4 regions of the Brenneria nigrifluens DSM 30175 genome follow, and region 4 is predicted to be linked to each of the others. Evidence: predicted binding sites of a transcription regulator. Region 4 holds the regulator's gene; each other region holds the start of a gene.
What was found. The regulator ArgR, encoded in region 4, controls arginine synthesis, uptake and breakdown. The targets are predictions, from matches to a motif close to ANTGAATAAAAATACANT.

Region 1: a site for ArgR is predicted at 1,511-1,528, ahead of argF (ornithine carbamoyltransferase). Genes of this name have one in related genera too.
Region 2: a site for ArgR is predicted at 1,683-1,700, ahead of argC (N-acetyl-gamma-glutamyl-phosphate reductase). Genes of this name have one in related genera too.
Region 3: a site for ArgR is predicted at 1,115-1,132, ahead of argA (amino-acid N-acetyltransferase). Genes of this name have one in related genera too.

Annotation. Positions count from the first base shown of each region.
Region 1 is NZ_CP034036.1:4,275,969-4,279,115, forward strand. It holds gene EH206_RS20080 (GNAT family N-acetyltransferase) at 373-876, shown strand; gene rraB (ribonuclease E inhibitor RraB) at 979-1,398, opposite strand; gene argF (ornithine carbamoyltransferase) at 1,561-2,568, shown strand; gene EH206_RS20100 (NanQ anomerase/TabA/YiaL family protein) at 3,089-3,147, opposite strand, start outside.
Region 2 is NZ_CP034036.1:231,142-234,288, reverse strand. It holds gene argB (acetylglutamate kinase) at 1-503, opposite strand, end outside; gene argC (N-acetyl-gamma-glutamyl-phosphate reductase) at 538-1,542, opposite strand; gene argE (acetylornithine deacetylase) at 1,747-2,898, shown strand.
Region 3 is NZ_CP034036.1:3,759,333-3,762,479, forward strand. It holds gene amiC (N-acetylmuramoyl-L-alanine amidase AmiC) at 1-907, opposite strand, end outside; gene argA (amino-acid N-acetyltransferase) at 1,147-2,493, shown strand; gene recD (exodeoxyribonuclease V subunit alpha) at 2,518-3,147, opposite strand, start outside.
Region 4 is NZ_CP034036.1:4,031,870-4,035,016, forward strand. It holds gene mdh (malate dehydrogenase) at 1-742, opposite strand, end outside; gene argR (transcriptional regulator ArgR) at 1,258-1,728, shown strand; gene tsaD (tRNA (adenosine(37)-N6)-threonylcarbamoyltransferase complex transferase subunit TsaD) at 1,817-2,830, opposite strand.

The sequences.
Region 1 (3,147 bases), 240 kb from region 4:
TATTTATTATAAACAGATCCCAACAAACCAGAAATATTAATAATAAAAAAATATTATTACCCAATATTTTTATTTATGACAAAATTTTATACATGCAATTATTTAAAATAATCATATCTCCGACATCCCCCCTGACACTTTTGCCAAAACATCGCCGCTGACCATCTGATAACGGCGTTCCATTTCATGCAACGCCATCACTGCGGGCTCATATCGTCTTGCGCCAGTCCACCAACGCACTACCGGCAATCCATTACGGTTAACCCGCCCCCAACATCAGCAATCGGTCATTGCATCAAATTGGGATTAAATGGTATTACAATCGCCAGCACTCATGCGAACCCCGATACCGTAAAGACAAGAGCAAATATCATGACAACCGGTACTCCCGCCAACTATCGAATTCGTCCGATTACGGTACAAGACAATGCGGCGATTGCCCGCGTTATCCGCCTTGTTTCCGCCGAATTCGGTTTGACGGCCGACAAAGGCTACACGGTATCCGACCCCGACCTGGACCACCTGTTTGAACTATACAATCAGCCGGCCAGCGCCTATTGGGTACTGGAATATGAAGGTGAAGTCGTTGGCGGCGGCGGTATCGCCCCACTGGTAGACGGTGATGAAGATGTGTGTGAACTACAAAAAATGTATTTTTTACCGGTTCTGCGCGGCAAAGGCCTGGCCAGGCAGTTGGCCATACAGGCGCTGGATTTCGCCCGCAGGCGGGGTTTTCGCCGCTGCTATCTGGAGACCACCGGCCATTTGACCAGCGCCATCCGGCTGTATGAATCACTGGGGTTTGAACATATTCCCCATTCCATGGGGCATACCGGCCATACCGATTGCGAAGTGACCATGCTGAAAGTGCTGTAATCAGCGGCCGGCTTTGCGACCGCGCCGGGAAGGAGGCGCGGCCCGCCGACGACCGCGGGCGGTTTCCCCCCCCGCAGCGTTGCATAAGGCGGAACGTGGCGATTAATGACGTTTTCCGTCGTCATCTTCGTCGTAAAAATCCTCGTCGTTCCCCTCTTCACCGTCTTCGCCATCCTCAAAATAGGTGCCCCAGCCGTCATAGTTGACGCCGTAACGCTCGGCCAGCGTCAAAAGCTGTTCCACCTGCGCGTCGATCAGCTCCGCGTTCAACGCCACTTCGCTGATGGCGTCGCAGCACATCAGTAAAATCCCGTCTTCCACTTCAAGCTCTTCCGCATCCGTCACTTCATAACCCAGTTTGAACGCTTCCACGGCGACCTTTTCCAGCACCTCGAACTTCTCGGCGGAGAAATGGTGCTCAATGGTATAGAGCGCCTCCGGGTCGCTGCCGTCATCCAGCAACTCTTCGATGATCAGGCGTGTCTCTTCACGTTGTTCTTCCAGCAATTCGCGGTTGGCCATGCCTCTATCCTCATTAATCGGCGTAATATTGCGGCATTCTCCCACAGCGTCGCGCCCGTCTCCACCATAAAGTTTGCCGCCGACACTTGAAATTGAATAATTACACATATAAAGTGAATTTTAATTCAACATTTAGCGTTGAGCCGCATGGAGATATGCCTCATGAACCCGTTTTACAAGCGTCATTTTTTAAGATTAATGGATTTTACGCCAGTAGAAATTACCGCTCTTTTAGCCCTGTCGGCGCAGTTGAAAACCGATAAAAAAAACGCTGCCGAAGTTCGCCGCCTGTCGGGCAAAAATATCGCACTCATCTTCGAAAAAGATTCGACCCGCACCCGTTGCTCTTTCGAAGTTGCTGCGTACGACCAGGGGGCGCAGGTGACCTACCTGGCGCCAAGCGGCAGTCAAATCGGGCATAAGGAGTCCATCAAGGATACCGCGCGCGTTTTGGGCCGCATGTACGACGGCATCCAGTATCGCGGCTACGGCCAGCAGATTGTGGAAACGCTGGCGCAATATGCCGGCGTCCCGGTGTGGAACGGGCTGACGGACGAATTCCACCCGACGCAGTTGCTGGCGGATCTACTGACCATGCAGGAGCATTTACCCGCCAGGGCGCTGTCGTCCATAAAGCTCGCCTACGTCGGCGACGCCCGCAACAATATGGGCAATACCATGCTGGAGGCGGCCGCCCTCACCGGGCTGGATTTGCGTCTGGTGGCGCCCGAAGCCTGCTGGCCGGAAGCGGGATTGGTGGCGGAATGTCAGGCGGCGGCAAAACGGACCGGCGGCGGCATTACGCTGACGGAGGATATCGCCGCGGGCGTGGCGGGGGTCGACTATATCTATAGCGACGTGTGGGTCTCGATGGGCGAACCCAAGGAGACCTGGCTGGAGCGCATTACGCTGCTGAAACCTTATCAGGTGAATATGGCGATGATCGCCGCCACCGGTAATCCCCAGGTGAAATTCCTCCACTGCCTGCCGGCGTTCCATGACGACCAGACCACGCTCGGCAAACAAATGGCCGAGCAGTACGGACTACAGGGCGGAATGGAGGTCACGGACGAGGTGTTCGAGTCCGCGCACAGCATCGTGTTCGATCAGGCGGAAAACCGCATGCACACCATTAAAGCGGTGATGGTGGCGACGCTAAGCCAGGATTAGCGCCCCCCGGCCTCCTCCCCTTCGCCGGCTGTCTCTTAGTCACATATACTGTTAACGGTATATGTGAGTTCAGCGCTATTTCGTGCGCTAGAAGGCCGTCATTTCTCTGCTATGTCGCAGCACGCGCCCGACGCAGGGTGGTTCAAGCGCCACCACCCTCCGGACCCGGGCTTGTGGCTGAAATCACGTCGCTGACGCGATGCCTTCGGCGGTCGCCCCCTTTCCCGAACCGCCAGTGACGGAATACTCGTCTCATCCCTGAGACTCGCCCTACCGGGCCAGCGCAAGCGCTGTTCAAAAACGCTCCCGGCGTTTTTGTCCGACGCGGCACTGGCTTGCGCCGCTTCCCTGCGGCGCATTCGCGGGGTCGTCCACCTCAGCGTGATTTCTTACGCCGACGAAAAGCAAAAAACAAAGAACAAAGAACCAAGAATGAACCCAAGACCAGAATACACATGGCCTCTAGAGGTTCCTTGGATTTGTGTATAAGAGACAGCCTTCGCCGGGGAGGAGAAAACAGTCAGCGCACCAGCGACGCGTCGATCTTCACCACCGCTTTGCGCACCGGCGCGGGCTCCC
Region 2 (3,147 bases), 1.1 Mb from region 4:
GCCAGCGCCGTCGCCGCCTGGTCGGCGTTCACATTCATCAGGTCGCCGCCGTCGGTAATGCCGATAGAGCTGACCACCGGCAAATATCCGGACGACAATAGCGTATTCAACAACGCCGGTGAACCCGCCTGCGCTTTACCGACGAATCCCAGCTCCTCATCCAACTGCGTCACGCTGGTGCTGCCGCCGTCCGCCAGACATAGGCCGACGGCGTCGATGCCGTGCTTCTTAGCCCACGAGAGCAGCGTTTTATTCGCCGAACCGGCCAGCGCCCCGACAATGATGTCGATCTGATCGGCCGGCGTAACCCGCAGGCCGTTTTTCTTCACCACCGGCAACGACAGTTTTTTCATCAGTTCGTCAACCAGGCAGCCGCCGCCGTGCACGATCAACAGCGGGCGCTGGTGTTGCCGGCGATAGGCCACCAGCGCGCCAAACAGGCGCTCCAGCGCCTCTTCGCTATCCAGTAAAACGCCGCCTAGCTTGATAATTAACGGATTCATTGTTTTCTTCGCGCCTCAGAATGGTAAATTGCGATCAAAGTAAAGACTGGGTTTCCGGGAAACCAAAACGAATATTCATACACTGTACGGCCTGCGCCGCCGCGCCTTTCAGCAGATTATCCTCCGCGGCGACCGCGATCAGGTGTTCGCCCTGCACGGAAAAACCGATATCGCAGAACGGCAGCCCCACCACGGATTTCAACGCCGGCACGCCCTTCTCATACAGGCGCACCAGCGGTTTGTCGTGGTAGGCGTTGTGATAAGCCTCGGCGACGTCCTGCTGCGTGACGCCCGGCCGTAGCCGACAGGTGATGGTCGCCAGTATACCACGGGCGAAGTTGCCCAGATGCGGCGTAAAGATGACCGGCGTGCCGAGGTGGGTTGAAATTTCCGGCTCATGGCGATGGTTGAAAATGCCGTAAGGCTGCAGGCTGACCTCACAGAAACTGTTGGTCATCGAGGCTTTGCGTCCCGCGCCGCTGACGCCGCTGACGGCGTTAATCACCGGCCATTGCGCGGCGTTCAGCAACTGGCCGTCCACCAGCGGCTTCAGCGCCAGCTGCGACGCGGTGGGGTAACATCCCGGCACGGCAATCAGCCGCGCCTGCTTGATGCCCTCGGCCCGCCATTCGGCCAGGCCGTAGACCGCCTGCGCCAGCCAGTCGGCGTGCTGGTGTTCAAAACCATAATAGCGGCGGTAAAATTCCGCATCGTTAACGCGAAACGCGCCTGATAAATCGAAGACGGTGCAACCCGCGGCCAGAAACTCGGGCGCCAGATCGTGACTGACCTTGTGATCCGTCGCCAGAAAGACCACGTCCGCGCCTTTGGCGGCTTCAGCGACATCGGTCAACGGCCGGACCGGCAAGTCAATGATGCCTTTCAGCTGCGGATGCAAATCGGATATTGATTTTCCCGCATCTACGCTTTGCGCTGAAACGGCTAAAGCGGTTATGTTCATCTGTGGGTGACGGTTCAGGTAAAGTGCAAGTTCGGCGCCGGTATAACCGCTTGCACCAACAATCAGCGTATTCAGCATGGGATTCTGCGTACCTTCTTACTTATCTGCGGACCAGGCTACAGGGCTCACCGGCGCCATCACGCCGTTCACCCGCGAAGCCGGACGAAATGACGATTGCTCGTCGCGGATGACCTTGAGGTTTCCTTTCGCCTGGCGTTATTGTATTTTTATTCAAAATAAATGCATGAATATTGATACTATCCTAACCAGAGGCTGTCAACAGTGAAGATGAATTTACCCCCTTTTCTTGAGCTATACCGGGCGTTGATCGCCACGCCGTCGATCAGCGCGACCGACAGCGCGCTCGATCAAAGTAATCAGGCGTTAATCAACCTGCTGTCCGGCTGGTTCAGCGATTTGGGCTTTCATGTCGAAGTGCAGCCCGTTCCCGGAACGCAACATAAATTTAACATGCTGGCCAGAATAGGCGAAGGCAAAGGGGGACTATTGCTGGCCGGGCACACGGATACCGTGCCGTTCGACGACGGACGCTGGACGCGCGATCCCTTCACGCTGACCGAGCACGACAATAAGCTGTACGGCCTGGGCACCGCCGATATGAAAGGCTTTTTCGCCTTTATTCTCGATACTCTGCGCGATATCGACCCGGCGCGGCTGAGCAAGCCGCTCTATGTGCTCGCCACCGCCGATGAAGAAACCACCATGGCCGGCGCCCAATATTTCGCCGGGTCCACGCAGGTCAGACCGGACTGCGCCATTATCGGCGAACCCACCTCGCTACAGCCGGTGCGCGCCCACAAGGGCCATATGTCCAGCGCCATTCGGATTCAGGGGCAGTCCGGGCACTCCAGCGATCCCTCCCGCGGCGTTAACGCCATCGAGCTGATGCATGAGGCCGTCTCCCATCTGCTGGTGCTGCGCAATACCCTGCAGGAGCGCTATCACAACCCGGCGTTCCATATTCCCTACCCGACGATAAATCTCGGCCATATTCACGGCGGCGACGCCGCCAACCGCATCTGCGGCTGCTGCGAACTGCATATGGATATCCGCCCGCTGCCGGGGCTGACGCTCGGCGATCTAAACGGCCTGTTGTCCGAAGCGCTGGCGCCGGTGAGCGAACGCTGGCCCGGCCGGTTGAATATTGCCGAACTGCACCCGCCGATCCCCGGTTATGAATGCCCGGCGGATCACCATTTGGTGTCGGTGGTGGAAAAATTATTGGGCACGCCGACGGAGGTGGTCAATTACTGTACCGAAGCGCCGTTTATTCAGCAGCTCTGCCCCACGCTGGTGCTGGGACCCGGCTCCATCGATCAGGCGCATCAGCCGGACGAATTCCTTGATACCGCCTTTATCAAACCCACGCGGGCGCTGATATCGCAGTTGATTCAACATTTCTGCCGCGGTTGATCCCTTAATCCCCGGCGTAAAGGCGAGGGCCACCGCGTATCAACAGCGGTGGCCGCCCCTCGCAGCCCGATGACCGCCGCCAATACCTTCCCCGCGCCCCCAAAATCAGGCCCTATTGTGAAGAAAAGTAAAAAAAGTTCAGGATAATAAGAGTTTTTGCTGTTTTTTATAACAATAGATGAATATGTTTTTCATGCGCACATATCGGCATCGCCCATGCTTAGCACCCTTGTTACACTGCTGCCGGTT
Region 3 (3,147 bases), 270 kb from region 4:
CCGATTCGTTCTGCGTCTGCGCCAGAAAGCTTGCGGCGCTGCTGGTCGCCCCTTTCTTCGACAGCGCGAATACCGACGAACCTCTGGCCGCGCGGTTGGTGAACGCATCCGCATGAATAGAAATAAACAGGTCGGCCCGCTGCTTGCGCGCTTTGGCCACCCGCACGCGCAGCGGAATAAACACGTCTTCATTGCGCGTCATATACACTTTCATCTTGGGTTCGCGTTCGATCAACGCGCGCAGCCGACGGGCGATTTGCAGTACGATATCCTTTTCGCGGGTTTTATTCTTGCCGATAGCGCCGGGGTCTTCGCCGCCGTGACCGGGATCGAGCATAACCACCAGAGGACGGTCGCGCCCGGCTTTGCCCTGCTGCGGCGCCTCCGCCGGCAGCGTCCGCTCCAGATCGCCCTTGTTGTAATCCTCCAGCAGCGCCAGCAACGGATCTTCCGCATTATCATAACGGCCGGCCAGAGGGTAGAGATCCATCACCAGACGATGCCGGAACTCGGCGACCGGGCTCAGGGTAAACAGTTTGGCGTCTGTCCCCTGTTTTAGCTCCAGCACCAGACGCACGGTATTTTTATCAAACTGGCCGATGCGGGCAGTTTTAATCAAGGGATCGTTCTGCTGAAACTGGCTGGAGATACTCTTCAACACGCTATTCAGGTGGATATTTTCGATATCCACCACGATGCGATCCGGGTTGCCGAGGGTGAACTGCTTATACTTGAGCGCAAGATTTGATTCCAGCGTGACGCGGGTATAGGAAGAGGAAGGCCAGACGCGCACGGCGATCACCTGCGCGGCGGCGGCCATGCCGATACCGCTTACACTTAACAGCCAGGTTGCCGCGGCGCTTTGCAACAGGCGCCGCCGAGTCAGATTGTGATTCGAATAAGACATGCAACTCCGATCTGATTACTGTGTCGTTGGCGAATGCGCAAAACAGAGCGCTAAAAATTTCGAAAACTTTAACCAATCTCCATCCCTATGTCATTCAAAAATCATTTTTATGCATTACGCACCCTATATTTCAGGCCCGTTAGGGGAAATTCTTAATTTATCCCTCCCCTATTTCGCCGGTTACTTACCCCTTGCGTTTTGCCTGATAAAGAATAAAAATACAGAAATTACGAATAAAAATGCAAACAGGAGTCACAGTGAAGGAGCGTAGTACAGAACTGGTGGAAGGCTTCCGCCACTCGGTTCCCTATATCAATGCCCACCGTGGCAAAACTTTTGTCATTATGCTGGGCGGCGAGGCCATTGAGAATGAAAACTTCGCCAGTATCATTAACGATATCGGGCTGCTGCATAGTCTGGGGATTAAGCTGGTGGTGGTGTACGGCGCGCGCCCCCAGATTGACAGTAACCTGACCACGCATCACTACGAACCACGCTATCACAAGAATATCCGCATCACCGACCGGACCACGCTGGAGCTGGTCAAGCAGGCCGCCGGGATGCTGCAACTGGATATCACCGCCCGGCTCTCCATGAGTCTGAACAATACCCCGCTACAGGGCGCGCACATTAATGTCGTCAGCGGAAACTTTATCATCGCCCAGCCCCTCGGCGTGGACGACGGCGTCGACTACTGCCACAGCGGGCGTATCCGCCGTATTGACGAAGATGCCCTGCACCGCCAGTTGGACAGCGGAGCGATTGTTCTGCTCGGCCCGGTGGCGGTTTCCGTCACCGGGGAGAGCTTTAATCTGACCTCGGAGGAAGTCGCTACCCAGTTGGCGATCAAGCTGAAGGCGGAGAAAATGATCGGCTTCTGCTCTTCGCAGGGGGTGATTAATGAAGACGGCAAGATCATTTCCGAGCTATTCCCGGATGACGCCCAGCAGCGCATTGAAGCCATGGAGCAGGCAGGGGATTACCAGTCCGGCACCGTCAGATTTTTGCGCGGCGCGGTCAAAGCCTGCCGCTGCGGCGTACGCCGCAGTCATCTGATCAGCTATCGGGAAGACGGCGCATTGCTCCAGGAACTGTTTTCCCGCGATGGCATCGGCACGCAGATCGTGATGGAAAGCGCCGAACAGGTACGCCGCGCCACTATCAACGATATCGGCGGCATTCTGGAGCTGATCCGCCCGCTGGAACAGCAGGGCATTCTGGTCAGGCGCTCCCGCGAGCAGTTGGAAATGGAGATCGACAAGTTTACCGTCGTGGTGCGCGACAACCTGACCATCGCCTGCGCCGCGCTCTACCCTTTCCCGGAAGAGAGCATCGGCGAGATGGCCTGTGTCGCGGTGCATCCGGACTATCGCAGTTCCTCGCGCGGCGATATGCTGCTGCAGAAAATCGCCGCCCAGGCGCGTCAGCAAGGGCTGAAAAAACTTTTCGTCCTGACCACCCACAGTATTCACTGGTTCCAGGAGCGCGGTTTTTTACTCGCGGAAGTGGAAGTGCTGCCGAAGAAAAAACAGGAGCTATACAACTATCGTCGCCGCTCAAAAATACTGGTGTTGGATCTGGTCTGAAGCCGGCAGCCGTTGCGCGGCCGGCTAATCGAGCAGCAATCCGCCGGAGCGCAATACCCGCCGGCTCACCGCGTCGGTCAATACCCTATCGTGCCGCTCTCCGCCGCCCAGGCTAAACCAGTGGCGGGCGCGGGTGATGCCGGTATAGATAAGCTCCCGAGTCAGAATCGGGCTTAGATTGTCCGGCAACAACAGCGCGGTATGGGCGAACTCCGAACCTTGCGACTTATGCACCGTCATGGCGAACACCGTCTCCACCGACGGCAGACGTCCCGGCAATATCCAGCGGATCGCCCCCGAACCGTCGCCGGCGGGAAACGCCACGCGGATGCCCGCCTTTTGCCCGCCGTCGGGCAGCCGCTGAGGCACCTCCAGCGCGATGCCGATATCGCCGTTCATCAGTTTCTGTCCGTAATCATTGCGGGTCACCAGCACCGGCCGTCCCGGATACCAGTTGCGCCACGCGCCCAGCAGCCCGGCGTCAAACAGCAGTTCGGCGATACGCGCGTTCAATCCTTCCACGCCCCAGGTCCCGCGACGCAGGGCGCAGAGCAGTTGGAACCGGCCGAAGGCCTCCAGCACCGCGGCGGCCCAGGCGTCGAACGCCGCCTGCGGCGCCCGCGAATCCGGCCGTTCGGCCGCCATCACCCGCAG
Region 4 (3,147 bases):
CGCCATTTTCCCCTTGTAGCGCCCGGACCAGAGACAGGCCGAATCGAGCGGCCGCCAGCCCCATCGACAAGGTTGCGGATCCGCCGCCTGCTTTCGCTTCAACGACTTCGGTGCCCGCATTCTGGATACGTTTGGTCAGATCCGCCACTTCCTGCTCGCTGAAGCTCACGCCGGGGATTTGCGACAACAGGGGAAGAATGGTCACGCCGGAGTGCCCGCCGATGACGGGGACGTTGACATCTTCCGGTTGCTTGCCTTTGAGTTCGGCAACAAAGGTATTAGAGCGGATGATATCCAGCGTGGTTACGCCGAACAGTTTATTTTTGTCGTAAACGCCGGCCTTCTTAAGCACTTCGGCCGCAATGGCAACGGTCGTATTGACCGGGTTGGTGATAATGCCGATACAGGCTTGCGGACTGGTACGGGCAATTTGCTCAACCAGGTTACGAACGATACCCGCATTGACGTTGAATAAGTCCGAACGGTCCATACCCGGCTTACGGGCGACGCCGGCGGATATCAGCACGATATCCGCGCCGACCAGAGCAGGCGTGGCGTCTTCGCCGCTATAGCCCTTGATTCTGACCGCGGTAGGAATATGGCTCAGATCGACCGCAACGCCCGGGGTTACCGGCGCGATGTCATAGAGAGATAATTCTGAACCTGAAGGAAGCTGGGTTTTGAGGAGGAGCGCAAGGGCCTGACCAATGCCGCCTGCCGCACCAAGAACTGCAACTTTCATCCTAAACTCCTTATTATCGTAAAGTACAAAAATGCCGTTAATTCATTTAGTTATAGAATAAACATCAGAAGAAAAACAAAGCGTATTTACTTACCGTCAGCGAAAATAGTTGCCTAAAGACTGAAAACACCCTATGTCTATAATAATAAACCAAAAAACGCTATTAATTAGAAAGGTAAGTAAAGTTAATGAGCATTTGGACTAATAATGCAGCGCGCATTTATGATCGGTTAACCTGGGAGCGATAGTACACCGATCGAGAGTAGCTAAATAACATCATTTTGATAACATTTAATTCACCTTTATGTGACGTATGACGCATTTTTCAGACACGCCGCAGAGATAGTTTTGTTATGGCGGACTATCCCTTGCCCGCCCCCCTGCGGGCCGCCGCAAGCGGCGATTTTTTGAACCGTCAACAGCGCCGATTGGCGATATAATAGGCAGCATAGTTGCATAAAAATTCACTAATCTGCATAATAACGCCACAGATAACCATATGAATCCGGTGCGGAATGCGTAACTCGACAAAACAGGAAGACTTAGTTAAAGCGTTCAAGGCGCTGCTGAAAGAAGAAAAGTTCAGTTCTCAGAGCGAGATCGTCCAGGCTTTGCAGGAAGACGGATTTGAAAACATCAATCAGTCCAAAGTCTCCCGCATGTTAACCAAGTTTGGCGCCGTGCGTACCCGTAACGCCAAAATGGAAATGGTTTACTGTCTGCCAACCGAACTGGGCGTGCCCACCACCACCAGTCCGCTCAAAAACCTGGTGTTGGACGTCGACTTCAATGATTCCGTGGTGGTTATCCACACCAGTCCCGGCGCGGCGCAGCTGATTGCCCGCCTGCTGGACTCCTTGGGTAAATCAGAAGGGATCCTCGGCACCATCGCCGGCGACGATACCATCTTCACCACCCCAGCCAGAGGATTCAGCGTTAAGCAGCTCTACGAGGCGATTCTGGTATTGTTCGAGCAGGAACTCTAGCCCGACGGCAATAACCGACGGGCAAGGGATAGCCCGCCATACGTAAAGCCGTTATCGCCAGTAACGCCGGCTACCGATGATTACCCGTTCAAAGGGCGGGCAATTCGGCCAGAGGCCAACGCGGGCGCACGCTGATGCCGAGTTCCCGGCTTTCACCCTGTTGCAGGCGAACCGTTCCCGCGTAGGCGATCATCGCGCCATTGTCGGTGCAAAATTCCGGCCGGGCATAAAACACCGCCCCGCCCCGTTTTGCCATCATCTCGCCCAGACGCTGACGCAGCGTACGGTTGGCACTCACCCCGCCCGCCATCACCAGCCTTTTGAACCCCGTTTCATCCAGCGCGCGACGGCATTTAATCGCCAGCGTATCCACCACGGCATCTTCGAAAGCGCGGGCGATGTCCGCCCGGGTTTGTTCATCATCGCCGTTATTGCGGATAGTGTTGGCGGCAGAGGTTTTCAAACCGGAGAAGCTGAAATCCAGCCCGGGGCGATCGGTCATGGGACGCGGGAAGGTAAAACGCGCGGCGTCGCCGGCCTGCGCCATTTTTGACAGCATCGGCCCGCCCGGATAATCCAGCCCCAGCAACTTGGCGGTTTTATCGAACGCTTCGCCCGCGGCATCATCGATTGATTCGCCCAGCAGCCGATACTCGCCAATCCCGGTCACGCTGATAAGCTGCGTATGGCCGCCGGAAACCAGTAACGCCACAAAAGGAAACTCGGGCGGATTGTCTTCCAGCATCGGCGCCAGCAGATGCCCTTCCATATGGTGCACCGCCACCGCCGGCACGTTCCAGGCGAAGGCCAGCGCGCGCCCTACCGTCGCCCCGACCAGCAACGCGCCCGCCAGTCCGGGACCGGCGGTATAGGCCACGCCGTCAATGTCGCCGGCGGTTAAATCCGCTTCACGCAGCGCCGCCTGGATCAGCGGCACCGTTTTACGCACGTGATCGCGCGAAGCCAGTTCGGGAACGACGCCCCCGTAATCGGCGTGGAGTTTTACCTGGCTGTACAACTGATTAGCGAGTAAACCGGCCTGCGTGTCATAGATGGCCACGCCGGTTTCATCACAGGATGTTTCAATACCCAATACGCGCATTGCGGTTCCTACTTTTATTAGGGACAAGCCCGCATTAATATGCGGGAGGTTACTGACAAAGTTGCCTGTAAGCCTGAGATACCCGGGCCTACCGTACCGAGGGGCTATTATGGGACACATCCTTGTGTCCCACCCTGGTGGGCCAGCATAAATGCTGTTCAAATTTGCTCCCGGCAAATTTGTCGGCGGCTTGCGCCGCTACGGCCCCTCGGTACGCTCTCCCTAATAACGAGCTTTGTCGATGTCAATGATCTGCGGCATGCTTCATGCGGCGGATAGTCTACCATAAGCCTCCCGGTTTCTGCGCCGGCGAAGGC